Regions from separate parts of the Marinobacter sp. NFXS9 genome, predicted to be linked through region 3. Evidence: predicted binding sites of a transcription regulator. Region 3 holds the regulator's gene; each other region holds the start of a gene.
The links. Region 3 encodes sigma-54, which starts transcription at its own class of promoters, with help from an activator protein. Its sites were predicted from a motif close to ANTGGCATNNANNTTGCTNT; they were not measured.
Positions count from the first base shown of each region.

Region 1 (4,851 bases), on a different contig from region 3:
AATTACGATGCTCAAAATACAGCTCTAAAGGAATAACTGTTGACTCAATCAAATGAGCCACCAAGAAAAGAGTTACACCCAAGAAAAGCAAAGGAGACGATTTTCGAAACCTAAAGCCCAAGGCAGCAAGCGCAAAAAAAACACCCCATCCAAGCACGCCGAGAGCCCGGCTCAGCGCGCCACCGGATACGCTAACTTGGGTATACAACCCCCCTGTATAGGCCTTCGGTATAACAATGTCGTATATGTATAACCATAAAATCCTACCTTCGGCTATGACTCTCTCACCAACCGAAAACGACCTTCGGCTGGAGGTGAGATTCCAAGTATCAAGCCCCTTATAAAATATATAGCCAAGCAAAGCGATAGAGGGGAGCGCGCAGCCGAGCCGTATAATCCAATGCCAAACCTGTGACTCTATCGGTCGACGCTCCGATAGAATGAATTCAAGCACGAGAATACATACAGGCAAAATCACTGCATTTTCTTTTGAATAAACTCCCAGCAAAAAGAAAGTGCCAGCCAAGATAAGCCATATCAATGCTTTCGCATTAAAGCGGTGCTGATCACATACAGAGGAGCGTGCATATAAAAAAAACACAACGCTAAAGATAGAAAACAATGCTGATAATATTGCCATTCGCTGGACAACATAAAGGACCGTAGAGACCCAATATGGATGAACAACCCAAACCCCAGCAACAAATATGCACGCCAAAAGATTCCGCTCTTTTACAAGAGCATTTGCCCCCAAGGACTTTAGCAGCTGTAAATAAAAGAGGATGGCGCCACACGTAGTCAGCAGATGCAGCAGAACATTGGTGCGCTTAAAAGGATACGGATCTGCCGGCCAAAAATTTGCATCGATCAAGAAGGACAACAGAGCTACGGGGCGGCCAGTGGGTCCAGCAAAGCCCCCAAAAACAAATGAATATAACTTCTCAAGAGAGTCGATACTTCCCCAATATCCAATAGGCTCCAAATTTGGGAAGTCATCGAAAAGAAATGGCCCACTAAAGCCAGCTGAGTATAGCAGATAGGCTAGAAACAGTCCCAACCAAACCAGAACGCCCAACAAGCACTCGGTTTTGTTGAACTTGAACATGCAACCACACTCTTGTCTCGGCTATTTAAAAAAAGAGGGCGCCGTTGCGCCCTCTTTTCCTACTTCATCCCACCAATTAACGACAGCTTGACGGCAGGTATTTAACATCCATAGATCCACTGCCTTTTTTGCAGGTCCAAATCATGGACCCCGTGCCAGTGATCGGGCTGATTTGGAACGTCTTACCCTTGATGCCACTGGACACATCGGAGTTCTTCATAGTCACAGTGATCAGGCCATCTGAGACGGACACCTGACTTACATAACTACCCTTGACATCAGTCGCCACGGGGAGCCCCGCGTTGTTACTATCAGCGTTAGTAAGAGAACCCTCGTTAGCCCAGATATCGCTAATAGTGCTCTTAAGTCCAGCTGCAAGGTTAACACCTTCAGACACCTGAGCACGCGCAGTGTAGTCTTGGTAGGCCGGAATCGCCACCGCCGCCAGAATACCGATGATCGCAACAACTATCATCAGTTCGATCAAAGTAAAACCCTGTTGTACGCGCTTCATATAAATCTCCGCATTATTCCTTTCGTTTGACACCCCGGTCGGGGAAGCCTACCAGAACTCCAGCAGGAACCATGCCAATTGCAAGAAATGTAAAAATGCCCAGCAAAATCAGGCTAATGGAAAGGTCCGTAGCGCAACTTTTCGCCACCAACACTAAAAGGCAGTGACATAGAGCGCCGTCTACTGACATTTTTTGTCACCCGCTCAAGCGAAGGAAGATCAGTACTCCTAGTAATCAAGCGAACCTTTCAAAACGCTGAGGTCCGATCTAAACTTGAGCTTCAGAAACATTCAGCAACCTGTCGACAGCACTCAATTTTATGCCGCCAAGCAATCAGAACGTTACCCTGACCGGACTTGCCCGCCGATTCGTTGAGGACGGACTGCTCGATGAAGCCTCAGCCCGCGATGCATTTATCCAGGCATCCAACAACAAGATCCCGCTGATCACCTATCTGGTTCAGAACAACCTGGCAGATAGCCGGGGGCTAGCATTCTCCGCCGCGATGGAGTTCGGCGTCTCCGTTCTTGATCTGAACTCATTTTTCCCGGAAATGTTGCCGGAGAAGATCGTCGACGAGAAACTGGTTCGAAAACACAACGCCCTCCCCCTTTACAAGCGAGGGAAACGACTGTTTATCGCCGTTTCGGACCCCACAAACATCCAAGCATTGGACGAAATCAAGTTCAACACCGGGCTGAGCACAGACGCAATCCTGGTTGATGATGCCAAGCTTCGGGAGATGATTGATCGGTATCTGGAATCCCACGAGACATCTATGGGGGATCTGGAAGATTCCGACCTTGAAGACATTGATGTTGAAGGGGGGGAAGAGGATAACGACGACGCTGCGGTTGCCGCATCGGATGTCGATGACGCCCCTATAGTAAAATATGTCAACAAGGTGCTATTAGACGCTATTCGAGGCGGCGCATCTGATATTCACTTCGAGCCCTATGAAAAAGTTTATCGTGTAAGAACGCGGACAGATGGCATCCTCAAAGAAGTTTCCAAACCATCCATAAAGCTCGCCCCGAAAATCGCGGCTCGTGTAAAGATCATGGCCCAGCTCGATATTTCCGAGCGCCGGGTGCCGCAGGACGGTCGGATCAAGATGAAGCTGTCCAAGACCAAGGCGATCGATTTCCGTGTCAATACACTTCCGACACTCTGGGGTGAGAAAATTGTCCTCCGTATCCTAGACCCAAGTTCTGCCAAACTGGGGATTGATGCGCTGGGTTATGAAGATGAACAAAAGCAGATGTATCTGGAGGCGCTTGAGCAACCTCAGGGCATGATTCTAGTAACAGGCCCAACAGGTTCGGGTAAAACCGTCTCGCTCTATACGGGACTAAACATTCTGAACACGCAAGAGCGAAATATTTCTACAGCTGAAGATCCAGCAGAAATCAATCTGGAAGGGATTAACCAGGTTAACGTCAACAACAAGGTCGGGCTTGGTTTTGCTGAAGCCCTACGCGCATTCCTGCGCCAGGATCCCGATGTGATCATGGTTGGTGAGATCCGGGATCTTGAAACTGCAAACATCGCAATCAAGGCGGCTCAGACAGGTCACTTGGTACTGTCCACACTACACACCAACAGTGCGCCAGAAACCCTCACTCGCATGATGAACATGGGGGTTCCAGCCTTCAACATAGCAACATCAGTTAGCCTGATCATCGCCCAGCGACTGGCGCGCAGGCTCTGTAGTTGTAAGGAGCCGGCGGACGTCCCCAATGAAGTGTTATTGAAGGAAGGCTTCACAGAGCAACAAATTGAAACAGGCTTTACTTTGTACCGCCCCAAAGGCTGTGATAAATGCAATGGTGGGTATAAAGGCCGCGTCGGCATCTACGAAGTCGTCAAGGTTACAGAGAACCTCGCCAACATGATTATGGAAGAGGCGAGCTCAATTAAGATTGCAAAACAGGCTCAAGCGGAAGGCTTCGCAAACCTCAGACAATCCGGTCTCAAGAAGGTCATGGATGGCGTGACAAGCCTTGAGGAAGCGAACCGCGTGACGAAGGACTAACGATGGCAGAAAACGCGCAGAAATTATCGACCTTTGTCTGGGAAGGCAAGGACCGCAAAGGCAACAAAACCAAAGGGGAGCTCTCAGGCCCAAGCTTGGCTTTGGTAAAAGCCCAGCTCCGCAAGCAGGGCATTATGCCCGACAAGGTTAAAAAGAAACCCAAGCCGCTCTTTGGTGGTAGCAAAAAAATCTCGCCTTTCGATATCGCAATGCTCACTCGGCAAATGGCGACCATGATGAAGGCAGGTGTCCCACTGGTTCAAAGCTTCGATATCGTTGCGGACGGCATGGAAAACAAAGGGCTTCAGGAACTCGTTATCGCACTAAGAAACGATGTGGCATCGGGGACTAGTTTTGCGGGCTCGTTGCGTCGACATCCAAAGTACTTTGATGACCTATATTGCAATCTTGTCGATTCTGGCGAGAAAGCCGGCGCTCTTGAGCAAATGCTTGACAGGATCGCAACCTATCTAGAAAAAACCGAAATTTTGAAAAAGAAAGTCAAAAAGGCCATGACGTACCCTGCCGCAATTGTGGTAGTAGCCATCGTCGTTACAGCTATTTTGCTGGTGAAAGTCGTGCCACAGTTCGAGTCTCTCTTCAATGGTTTCGGAGCAGAACTACCTGTTTTCACCCAGTTTATAATCCGAATTTCGGAATGGATGCAAGCTTGGTGGTTTGTTGTTCTATTGGGAATCGTTGGTTTTATCTTTGCATTCAAAGAAGCAAAACGCCGGTCACCCAAATTTTCAGACGCCATAGATAAGTACATTCTCAAGCTCCCCATTGTCGGAGAAATCATTGATAAATCCGCAGTCGCAAAATTCGGTCGCGTTCTATCAACAACATTTGCCTCAGGCGTCCCCCTCGTCGATGCACTTGAGTCGGTAGCTGGAGCAACGGGCAACGCAGTTTATCGAGATGCAATTGGCAGAATCAGGGACGATGTATCCAGCGGTACACAACTGCAAGCATCAATGAGAGCGACCGGTGTTTTCCCGGTGATGGCCGTTCAGTTAACGGCAATTGGTGAGGAATCGGGCAACCTCGATTCGATGCTTGAAAAGGTTGCAGACCACTATGAGTCGGTGGTTGACGATATGGTAGATAATCTCACGGCATTGATGGAACCGCTTATAATGGCTGTTCTGGGTGTACTTGTAGGTGGCCTGATCGTCGGCATGTACCTGCCAATA
Region 1 is NZ_JAGDDW010000018.1:12,731-17,581, reverse strand. Features, by position in the region: gene J3364_RS20370 (hypothetical protein) at 1-1,105, opposite strand, end outside; gene J3364_RS20365 (pilin) at 1,182-1,619, opposite strand; gene pilB (type IV-A pilus assembly ATPase PilB) at 1,940-3,655, shown strand; gene J3364_RS20355 (type II secretion system F family protein) at 3,658-4,851, shown strand, end outside.
Region 1: J3364_RS20365 (pilin) is a predicted target of sigma-54. The motif match lies at 1,679-1,698, and genes of this name have one in related genera.

Region 2 (4,851 bases), on a different contig from region 3:
GCTGGCATTGGCAATGTTGTTGCCGGTGACATCCAGATCCACGGACGCGGCTCTCAGACCGCTAAGACCGGTGTTGAACGCCATACTTCACCCCTTGAAATACTGTTAGTTAATCTGCCGCACGTCGGACAGGCCCACAGAGCCCATGCCCGCCAGGTTCAGAGTAATGTCGCCACTGGTGCCCAGCGACACGCTGTCCACATTGGCACCGATCATGGTGCTGAGCTGCTCGGTACCGGAGGTATAGCTCGCGTTGGCCTTGAGCAGGTAAGTGCCTTCCGGCAGATCATTGCCGTCTCCGTCCTTGCCGTCCCAACTGAAGGACGACTGGCCGGCGGTTGCCGGTCCCAGATCCAGTTGCCGCACCAGCTCGCCGGAGCTGTTGAGGACATCCACACGCAGGCTGGACGTCGACGCCGGCACTTCAACCGCTCCGTTGACGTCACCGGAAGCGCCCAGGACAGCCGTCTGGGAGGGCACCATCACACTCCGGCCCACCATGGCAGAGGCCTGCAGCGCCTGGGTGGAGCGGAATTGCCCCGTGACATCCTGGACGCTGTCGGAAATCCCCTGCATCTCTTCCAGCGAGCTGAACTGAGCCAGCTGCGCCAGGAAATCACCGTTTTCCTGGGGCTTGAGCGGATTCTGGTTGTTGAGCTGGGCGATCATGAGCTCCATGAACTCGTTCTTGCCCATGTCGCTCGTCGATTTCGTACTGCTGCTGTCCTGCGTCTGCGCCCGGTATTGACTCAGTACGTCGGTTGCGGAGGTGCCATTGACCGTACTCATATTCTGCTCCTTACTGAGTCATTACTGACCGAGGGTCAGGATGCGCTGCATCATGGATTTCGCGGTATTCATGACATCCACATTCATCTCGAAGCTGCGCGATGACGACATCATGTCCGCCATTTCCTCGACCACGTTGACGTTCGGGTAGTACACGTAACCGTCTTCGTTCGCCTGCGGATTGTTCGGCTCGTAACGCATCTGCAGATCTTCGTCGCTCTCCACGACGCCCTGTACCTGTACACCGGCAGACGCGCCGCTCTCCGGCCCCCAGGTGCTGCCAAACGGGTTGTCGCCGTTCATGACGTCCTGCTGGACCGCGGCAAAGACCGGCTTGCGGGCGCGGTAGGTGCTGTCGGTGCTGGAACTTGCGGTTTCCGCGTTGGCAATGTTCGACGCCGTCGTATTCAGCCGCAGGGACTGGGCTGTCATACCGGAGCCGGCGATATCAAAAATGTTTCCTAGTGACACGACCTTTCTCCTCTACCCTGCGGTCTCGTTATTCGCCCTTGATGGCCTTGGTCAGGCCGGCAAACTTGCTGTTGAGAAACTGGAAGCTGGCCTGGTAATCCATGGCATTACGCATGAACCGGGCCTCTTCCTGCTGTGCGTCGACGGTGTTGCCATCCAGCGACGGTTGGTATGGATTGCGATACATCAGCAATGCGCGGTCGCTCATGGCCGCATTCGGATCAATATGACCCGGCTCAGTCCGGGTCATGGCCAGTTCGCCGGATTGGCCTTGCGCCTCTCCCAGAGCCGACTTGAAGTCGATGTCCCGGGCCTTGAAACCCGGGGTGTCGGCGTTGGCCAGATTGTTGGCCAGGATCTCTGCACGCTGGACACGCATGTTCAGTGCCTTTTCGTGAATCCCCAGCGCATTGTCGAAACTGATTGCCATTGAGCTTCTCCACGGCATTGCCGCAAAACGATTTTGGAAGAGTCAAAGCAACAGCAGTGCCAATTTTGAGAAGAGCCCGTAATTACTGGGCTGGCAACGAGGCAGGATGATCGGGAGGAGACGATTCAGGGGGAAAGCGGCAAGAGCTTTCCCCCTGGTCCGGACAGGTGTGGCGCGTGACCCGTCAGTCGGGCCAACGGGACACAAAACGGGCCGGCTCGGGACGTTCCAGTGCCGGTTTTTCGGCGGCAGGTGTGCCAACGTAGAGGAACCCGGTGATGGTTTCGTTCGCTTCCAGCCCCAGGCCTTCGCGGACTGCCGGATGATAGGCCACGGCGCCGGTCCGCCACATGCCGGCAAAGCCTCGTGCCTGCAACGCCAGCAGCATGTACGCCATGCCACAACCGGTCGAGATGGACTCCTCCACCTCAGGCACCTTGGGATGCGACTGGTGCCGGGTAATACCAACGATGACCATGGGCGCGCGTAATGGCATTTGACGCAGCTTATCAGCGTTCGGCATCAGCGGGTCTTCCGGATCGGCAATACGGGCAAATACCTCGCCCAGCGCCGTCAGCCCCTCGCCTTCGACGACCAGATAGCGCCACGGACGCAGCAGTGCGTGATCGGGGGCTCGCGCTGCACAGGCGAAAACGTCCTCAAGGACGTCCCGGTCCGGCGCGGGCGTCGTCAGGCGTGGCTCGGAACTGCGCCCAAGAATCGAATCGATGGTTTTGTTCATGCAAATTCCCGGTTCCATTAAGACAGGCCGTGGGTCGCCCCCTGTTAATAGTGCGTTACCTTTGTGGGCCCTTTTATGCTTCACATGGCGTCAAATCGGCGACGTTCCACGAGTAATTGTGGCAGTTCAGCAATACTGCTAATCTTTACATAACGCTTTACAAAGCAGAGGTCGCCGTGAGCGACCCACGACGACACCCTGACCACAACGGACCGAAGTGCAGGTCCGGGGGCCAATCTGGCTCCAAACACTATAACAACAAGCAGCCGGCGGAAAGCGATGACAGAACACAGTCGTTTTAACAGTTTTGCGGAGTTCTACCCGTATTACCTGGAAGAACACAGCGACGTGACATGCCGTCGCCTGCACTACCTGGGTAGTGTCCTGGTGCTTGCGATTCTGCTGTATGCCGCTACCACGTCGCAGTGGCTCTACCTGCTGCTGCTTCCACTGGTGGGCTACGGTTTCGCCTGGCTGGGCCACTTCCTGTTCGAGAAAAACCGACCGGCCACGTTCAAATACCCGTTGTACAGTCTGATGGGCGATTGGGTCATGCTCAAGGACATGCTGACGGGTCGGATTCGGTTCTAGATGATGAATGCTCCCCTGGCCAGCGGCAAATCACTGCTGCTCGAAGCACAAAGCAAACCGGTCGTTATTCCCCCGATGCCGGATTATAACGGGCGGGTGCTGGCTTACGTCGGCGCCGCTGTTGTTATTTTTACCGGCTTGCTCAGCCACACCTTTTCGGACTGGCTCATCTGGCTGGTGCCCGGCGCCCTGCTCTGGCCGCATATTGTCCACTTCCTGACGCGCCAGACCCTGCTCAGACGTTACAGCCGCGTCCGCCACAAGATGCTATTGGTGGATTGCGCCCTCGGCGGTGCCTTCGCCGGCACCATCGGTCTGGTGGCCACGCCATCCCTGTCGATCATGATGATGCTGATGTTCAGCTGCATGCTGCTCGGCGGCCTACGCCAGTGGTTGTTCGGCATTTTCTGGTTTGCCCTGACGGCGCTCGCCGGACTGGCCCTGAATGGCATGGCCGTCTCCCTGCAGGCGCCCCTGTCGCTCAGCATCGTAGCCATTCTGGCAACGGCGGCGTTCATCTGTATCACCGCGTTCTATGCGCACCAGCAAGCACGGGCACTGATGTCTGCCAAGACCCAGATCCAGTATCAGCGCGAGCAGTCGATCGCCCTCTCCCACAAGTTGTCCAAGTACCTGTCACCGCAGGTCTGGCAGTCCATCTTTACCGGCGAGCGGGACGTGCGCCTGGAAACCCAGCGCAAGAAGCTGTCCATCTTCTTTTCCGACATCAAGGGCTTTACCGAACTGTCCGAGGAGATGGAACCGGAGGCCCTGACCGAACTGCTCAACCACTATTTCAATGAAATGTCCCAGGTGGCCCTCAAGTACGGCGGCACCATCGACAAGTTCGTGGGCGATTCGATCATGATTTTCTTCGGTGACCCTACCAGTCGTGGCCCTCGGGAAGACGCGCTGGCCTGCGTCTCCATGGCCATCGACATGCGCAAGCACATGAAGATCATGCGCCAGAAATGGCGTAGCCAGGGCATCAAGACACCGCTGGAAATCCGCATGGGGATCAGCGCCGGTTATGCCACGGTGGGCAATTTCGGCGCCGAGAACCGGATGGACTACACCATCATCGGCAAGGAAGTGAACCTGGCCAGCCGTCTTGAATCGCTGGCCGATCCCGGTGAGATCCTGGTCTCCTACGAGACATTCTCGCTGATCAAGGACAAGATCATGTGCCGGGACAAGGGCGAAATTACGGTGAAGGGCTTCGGTCGACCAGTACCCATCTATGAAGTCATCGACTTCCGCCGCGACCTGGGCACCGAGCGCAGCTTCCTCGAGCATGAGAAGGCCGGCTTTGCCATGTACCTGGACTCCGAGAAAGTCCGCGGTAACGAGCGCGAAGCGATCCTGCAGGCTCTGGAAGATGCCGCAGAACGCCTGCGCCAGGGCGACGAATAGTCACCCGTCGGCAAGGGCTTCGTGCGTCGGTTATTGACGGATCAGACGCACCATCGCCGGAGCGCTCGCCTCGGTGCTGCGCCAGGGGTTGATGTCCAGACCACCACGCCGGGTGTAATGGGCACTGACCGTCAGTGACTCCGGCTTGCAATAAGCCATCAGGTCCGTAAACACCGTTTCCACACAGTGTTCGTGGAAATCCTGCTTCTGCCGGAATCCCACCACATAGTGCAGCAAGGACGCCCGATCGATTTTCGGCCCGGTGTAGTGAATCAGCAGCGTCCCCCAGTCCGGCTGCCCGGTGACCGGGCAATTGCTCTTGAGCAGGTGCGAACACAGGGATTCAGTCACGACCTCCCCTTCCGCGATGAGCTTCCCGGGACAGGGCTCGTAGCCCACCACCTCAATCGGCTCG
Region 2 is NZ_JAGDDW010000001.1:107,645-112,495, reverse strand. Features, by position in the region: gene J3364_RS00535 (flagellar hook-basal body complex protein) at 1-84, opposite strand, end outside; gene J3364_RS00530 (flagellar hook assembly protein FlgD) at 106-789, opposite strand; gene flgC (flagellar basal body rod protein FlgC) at 811-1,260, opposite strand; gene flgB (flagellar basal body rod protein FlgB) at 1,289-1,639, opposite strand; gene J3364_RS00515 (nitroreductase family protein) at 1,875-2,432, opposite strand; gene J3364_RS00510 (Mpo1-like protein) at 2,712-3,023, shown strand; gene J3364_RS00505 (adenylate/guanylate cyclase domain-containing protein) at 3,027-4,436, shown strand; gene queF (NADPH-dependent 7-cyano-7-deazaguanine reductase QueF) at 4,467-4,851, opposite strand, start outside.
Region 2: flgB (flagellar basal body rod protein FlgB) is a predicted target of sigma-54. The motif match lies at 1,735-1,754, and genes of this name have one in related genera.

Region 3 (4,851 bases):
GGACATTGGTGTACTTCTGGTTGAAGTAGCGGCCCAGTTGATCGCACATGTAAACCGAGCGGTGCTGGCCACCGGTACAGCCAATGGAGATGGTCATGTAGCTGCGATTGCTGGCCTGGAACGAGGGCAGCCAGGTTTCCAGGAAGCGGGTGAGGGTATCCAGCATCTCCCGGGTTTCCGGCTGGCTCTCCAGGAACGCCTGCACCTCTGGATCGACACCGGTGAATTTACGCAGGTTGGCGTCCCAGTAGGGGTTGGGCAGGCAGCGCACGTCGAACACGTAGTCGGAGTCGACCGGTACGCCGTGTTTGAAGCCGAAGGACTGGAACAGCAAGGCCAGTTCCTGTTCCCGGCGGCCGACGATACGCTGCTTGATCATGTCCCGTAGCTCGTACATCGACAGCTCGGTCGTGTCGATATACAGGTCGGCCAGCTGCGCCAGCGGCTCAAGCAGGTGTTTTTCGTCCGTGATCGCCTCGCGCAATGACGTTCGCCCATCGCTGAGTGGGTGTTTGCGTCGGGTGGCGTGGAAGCGCTGCAGCAGAGCCTGGTCGGTGGCATCGAGGAAGACGATTTCGACCTTCATGCCGCAGGTGGATAGGCGCTCGTGGATGGCCTCGAAATTGGCGATCTCATCGGACAGGTTGCGCGCGTCGATGCTCGCTGCAATGTTGCGCAACTTGTTTGGCGAGGCGTTGCCCGCCTCCTCGACCAAGGGAAACAACAGGCCGATGGGCAGGTTGTCGATGCAATAGTAGCCCAGGTCTTCCAGAACGTGCAGGGCCGTGCTCTTGCCAGAGCCGGAGCGCCCGCTGACTATAATCAGTTTCATGCCGTGCCTTCGCCGATCAGCAGATGATTCACTCTGATTGCGTCATGACCTCAAACAGCTGCGACGCATCCTCACAGCGTCGCAGACGCTCGCAGAAAGAGCGGTCATTGAACTTCTCGGCCAGCTGGCTGAGAAGCTCCAGGTGTTCACTGGTGGCTTCCTTGGGAACGATCAGGACGAACAGGAGATCGACCGGCTGGTTGTCGATGGCATCGAAAGCCACGCCTTCTTCCAGGGTCAGAAGGGCGCCGACCACCTGATGACAGCCTTCCAGCCGGCAATGGGGGATGGCAATACCCTGTCCGATCCCGGTGCTGCCGAGCCGCTCGCGGGACACCAGATTGTTGAAAATCTGGGTCTCGTCGAGTTCCGGATAGCGCCGGGCGACATTCTCGGCGATCAGTTCCAGGATGCGTTTCTTACTGGTTCCCGGCACACCACAGAGGGTGAGCTCGGGAACCAGGATGGATTGGATGGTTAGTGGACTTTCCGTCATGGATGGAATGCTTTCCCTTTATGAACCGCTAGCGGCTGGTCGCGCCGTGCATTCGATCGACCGTCTTTTCCTTGTGTTTCAGGATCTGGCGATCGAGCTTGTCTAGGAGTCCGTCAATGGCCGCGTACATATCTTCGTTTTCAGCCTTTGCATGAATTTCACCACCAATAACGTGCAGGGTTGCTTCGGCCGTCTGGCGGAGCTTCTGCACGGACAGGGTCACCTGACAATTGCTGATGTGGTCGAAATGGCGTTCGAGTTTTTCGAACTTTTCGGAAACATAGGTTTTCAGAGCGGGAGTCAATTCGACATGGTGACCTGACATATTGATTTGCATAGGCTTCTCCTATTGTCGACATGCCCGGATAACGTCTCCGTTTCCGGCGTTGAGCCCGTCGCGTGCGGCGGACGCTTGAAAATCCTGCTCTTCCGTTCCCTCCGGCGATTACACCAACCGCTTGCGCTCGTTGGAAGGCGGAATATGCATGGCTTCCCGATACTTGGCCACGGTACGTCGTGCGACCTGGATCCCCTGGTCACCCAGCAAAGCGGCAATCTTGCTGTCGCTGAGTGGCTTCTTGGGTGTTTCGGCGGCAACCAGTTTCTTGATCATGGCACGAATTGCCGTAGACGAACACTCGCCGCCTTCGTTCGTGCTGACATGACTTGAGAAGAAATACTTGAGCTCGAAGATGCCGCGCGGTGTGTGCATGTACTTCTGAGTGGTCACTCGCGAGATGGTGGATTCATGCATCCCGACGGCCTGGGCGATGTCTGACAGGATCAGCGGCTTCATCGCTTCTTCGCCCTGGTCGAGGAATCCCTGCTGATGCTCGACAATGCGTGTGGCGACCTTGAGCAGGGTTTCGTTACGGCTCTGCAGGCTTTTGATGAACCACTTGGCTTCCTGTAGCTGATCGCGCAAATAGGTGTTGTCGGCGCTGTTATCGGCCCGACGGATCAGGGCGGCGTAGCCGGCATTGACGCGAATGCGCGGTGCGATTTCCGGGTTCAGCTCCACGCGCCAGCGGCCCTTTATCTTGGACACCACCACATCGGGCACCACGTAGTCCGGTTCGGCGCGATCGAGTGAGTCGCCGGGGCGTGGATTCAGGGTCTGGATCAGCGCCAGCACGGATTTGAGCTGTTCTTCCGAGAGGCGGCTGCGGCGCAGCAGCTGGGCGTAGTCCCGGTTTCCCAGCAGGTTGATGTAGTGACTGACCACCAGTCGGGCCTGCGGCAACCAGGGGGTGTCCGGCGGCAGCTGGTTGAGCTGGATCAGCAGGCATTCCTGCAAATCACGGGCGAAGACGCCTGGCGGATCAAAATGTTGCAGTCGACGCAGGACCGCCTCGACCTCGTCCATTTCCAGCGGATCTTCGTCCGCCTCATCGACCAGGCCGGCGTGGATGTCGTCCAGGGACGTCACCAGATAGCCTCGCGGGTCCACCGAATCGAGCAGGGCATGGGCAATGGCACGGTCCCGATCGCCCATGGGCGTCAGGTTTAACTGCCAGAGGAGATGATCCTGCAGGGTTTCGGTGGGGGAGTTGCGGGATTCAAAATCGGTGTCGTCATCGTCTTCCCCGCGTGAGGCGGGAGCGGGTGCGGACTGGTAGATGTCGTCCCAGGCCGTGTCGACGGGCAGGTCGTCCGGAATGTCCTGGTTGGTTTCTGTGTTCCAGTCCGGTTCGTCAGCGGGCTCGTCCCAGCTGGTGTCTTCCTGCGACGCGTCGGAGTCGTTTTGCTCTTTGGAGCTGCTGTCGTCGGTATCGCCGTCGTTCTCGGCGGCGTCGTTACCGTCCTCCTCCTCGGAGGTCTCCAGCATGGGGTTGGATTCAAGCGCCTGCTGGATTTCCTGTTGCAGATCCAGCGTGGACAGTTGCAGCAGGCGAATGGCCTGTTGCAACTGGGGTGTCATGGTGAGCTGTTGACCCAGCTTCAGCTGAAGCGAAGCTTTCATTACCATCGATTTAGTCCCGTCACCCTATGCCTGTCGGCTGTACTTTTGTTGCCTGGTTTTCGCGGATCGCGCCACGCCCGGTATCGATAGGGCCTTGAAAGTTAACATGTCGAATGACGATTTGGCGCGACAAGCAAATTCTTTGCCGAAGTTTACTGCTATGGGTGTCCAGATGACAACGTTTTGACCGTCAGGGCGAGTTGTTCGCCGTCCGGTCCTGATTTTGAGTTTAGCGTCTCGGGCCGATTATGCGATAGCCCCGGGCGCACTTTGGCCGGATTTGTGACCGTTTTTCACAATCGGAACTCATTGCCGAGGTAGACCTCCTTGACCTGCTGGTTGGCCAGGATGTCGTCGGCGTGACCGGAGGCAATGATGTGACCCCCACTCACGATGTACGCATTCTCGCAGATATCCAGGGTCTCTCGCACGTTGTGATCGGTAATCAGCACGCCGATCCCCTTATCCCGCAAGTGCCGGATGATCTGCTTGATGTCGCTCACCGAGATCGGGTCGACGCCGGCAAACGGTTCGTCGAGCAGAATGAACGCCGGTTCCATCGCCAGCGCCCGGGCGATTTCCACCCGGCGCCGCTCGCCACCGGATAACGCCATACCCAGGCTGTCCCGGATATGGGTGATGTGGAATTCTTCCAGCAGGTTTTCCAGCTGCGTCTCGCGCTCGGCCTTGGTCAGTTTCTTACGCGTTTCCAGGATCGCCATGATGTTGTCGCGAACACTGAGTTTGCGGAACACGGACGCTTCCTGCGGCAGGTAGCCGATGCCAGCGCGGGCCCGGCCATGCATGGGCAGGGGGGTGATGTCCCGCTCGTCGATGGTGACGCGGCCGTTATCGGCCGGCACCAGGCCGACGATCATGTAGAAGCAGGTGGTCTTGCCGGCGCCATTGGGCCCCAGCAGTCCGACGATCTCGCCGCTGCGGATTTCCAGGGACACATCCTTGACGACCTTGATCTGCTTGTAGCTCTTGGCCAGGTTGTTTGCGCGCAGGATCGCCATCAGTTGCCGCTCTCCCCGCCGGTTTTCTGGCGCGGCTGAATGACCATCTCGACCCGACCGTCCTGATCGTTACCGTCGCGACTGCCGCTGGCGGTGACCACGCGGGTGGCAGTGTCGTAGTTTATTTCCTCACCCTTGAAGACGTTGCCGTCCTGGTGAATGACGGCCTTTTCGATGAAGGTGATCCGGTTTTCGCCGGCCGCATAGATGATGGTCATAGCTTCAGCATCGGTCTTGGCCGTATCGGCGGTCTTGGGCTGGGTGTAGTGGGCCGGTTTACCGTGCGCCTCGATGCGATTCAGTGCGCCTTGTTCCCGATACAGGACGACCTTGTCGGCGGTCAGTTCGGTGCCGTCCTGGCGGACCACCACGTCACCGGTGTAGATCGCGGTGCCCTTGGCGTCGTCGAGACGCGCCTGGTCCGCGCTGACCTTGATGGGGCTGTCGGAGTTGAGGTCGAAAGCCTGGGCTTGGGATGCCAGCACCAGCAGGGCCGCGCCTGCGATGCGTCGCAATAGGCGGGGCTTATTGCGAAGATGAC
Region 3 is NZ_JAGDDW010000003.1:22,496-27,346, reverse strand. Features, by position in the region: gene rapZ (RNase adapter RapZ) at 1-832, opposite strand, end outside; gene ptsN (PTS IIA-like nitrogen regulatory protein PtsN) at 861-1,328, opposite strand; gene hpf (ribosome hibernation promoting factor) at 1,357-1,665, opposite strand; gene J3364_RS06015 (RNA polymerase factor sigma-54) at 1,774-3,297, opposite strand; gene lptB (LPS export ABC transporter ATP-binding protein) at 3,585-4,310, opposite strand; gene lptA (lipopolysaccharide transport periplasmic protein LptA) at 4,310-4,851, opposite strand, start outside; gene lptC (LPS export ABC transporter periplasmic protein LptC) at 4,836-4,851, opposite strand, start outside.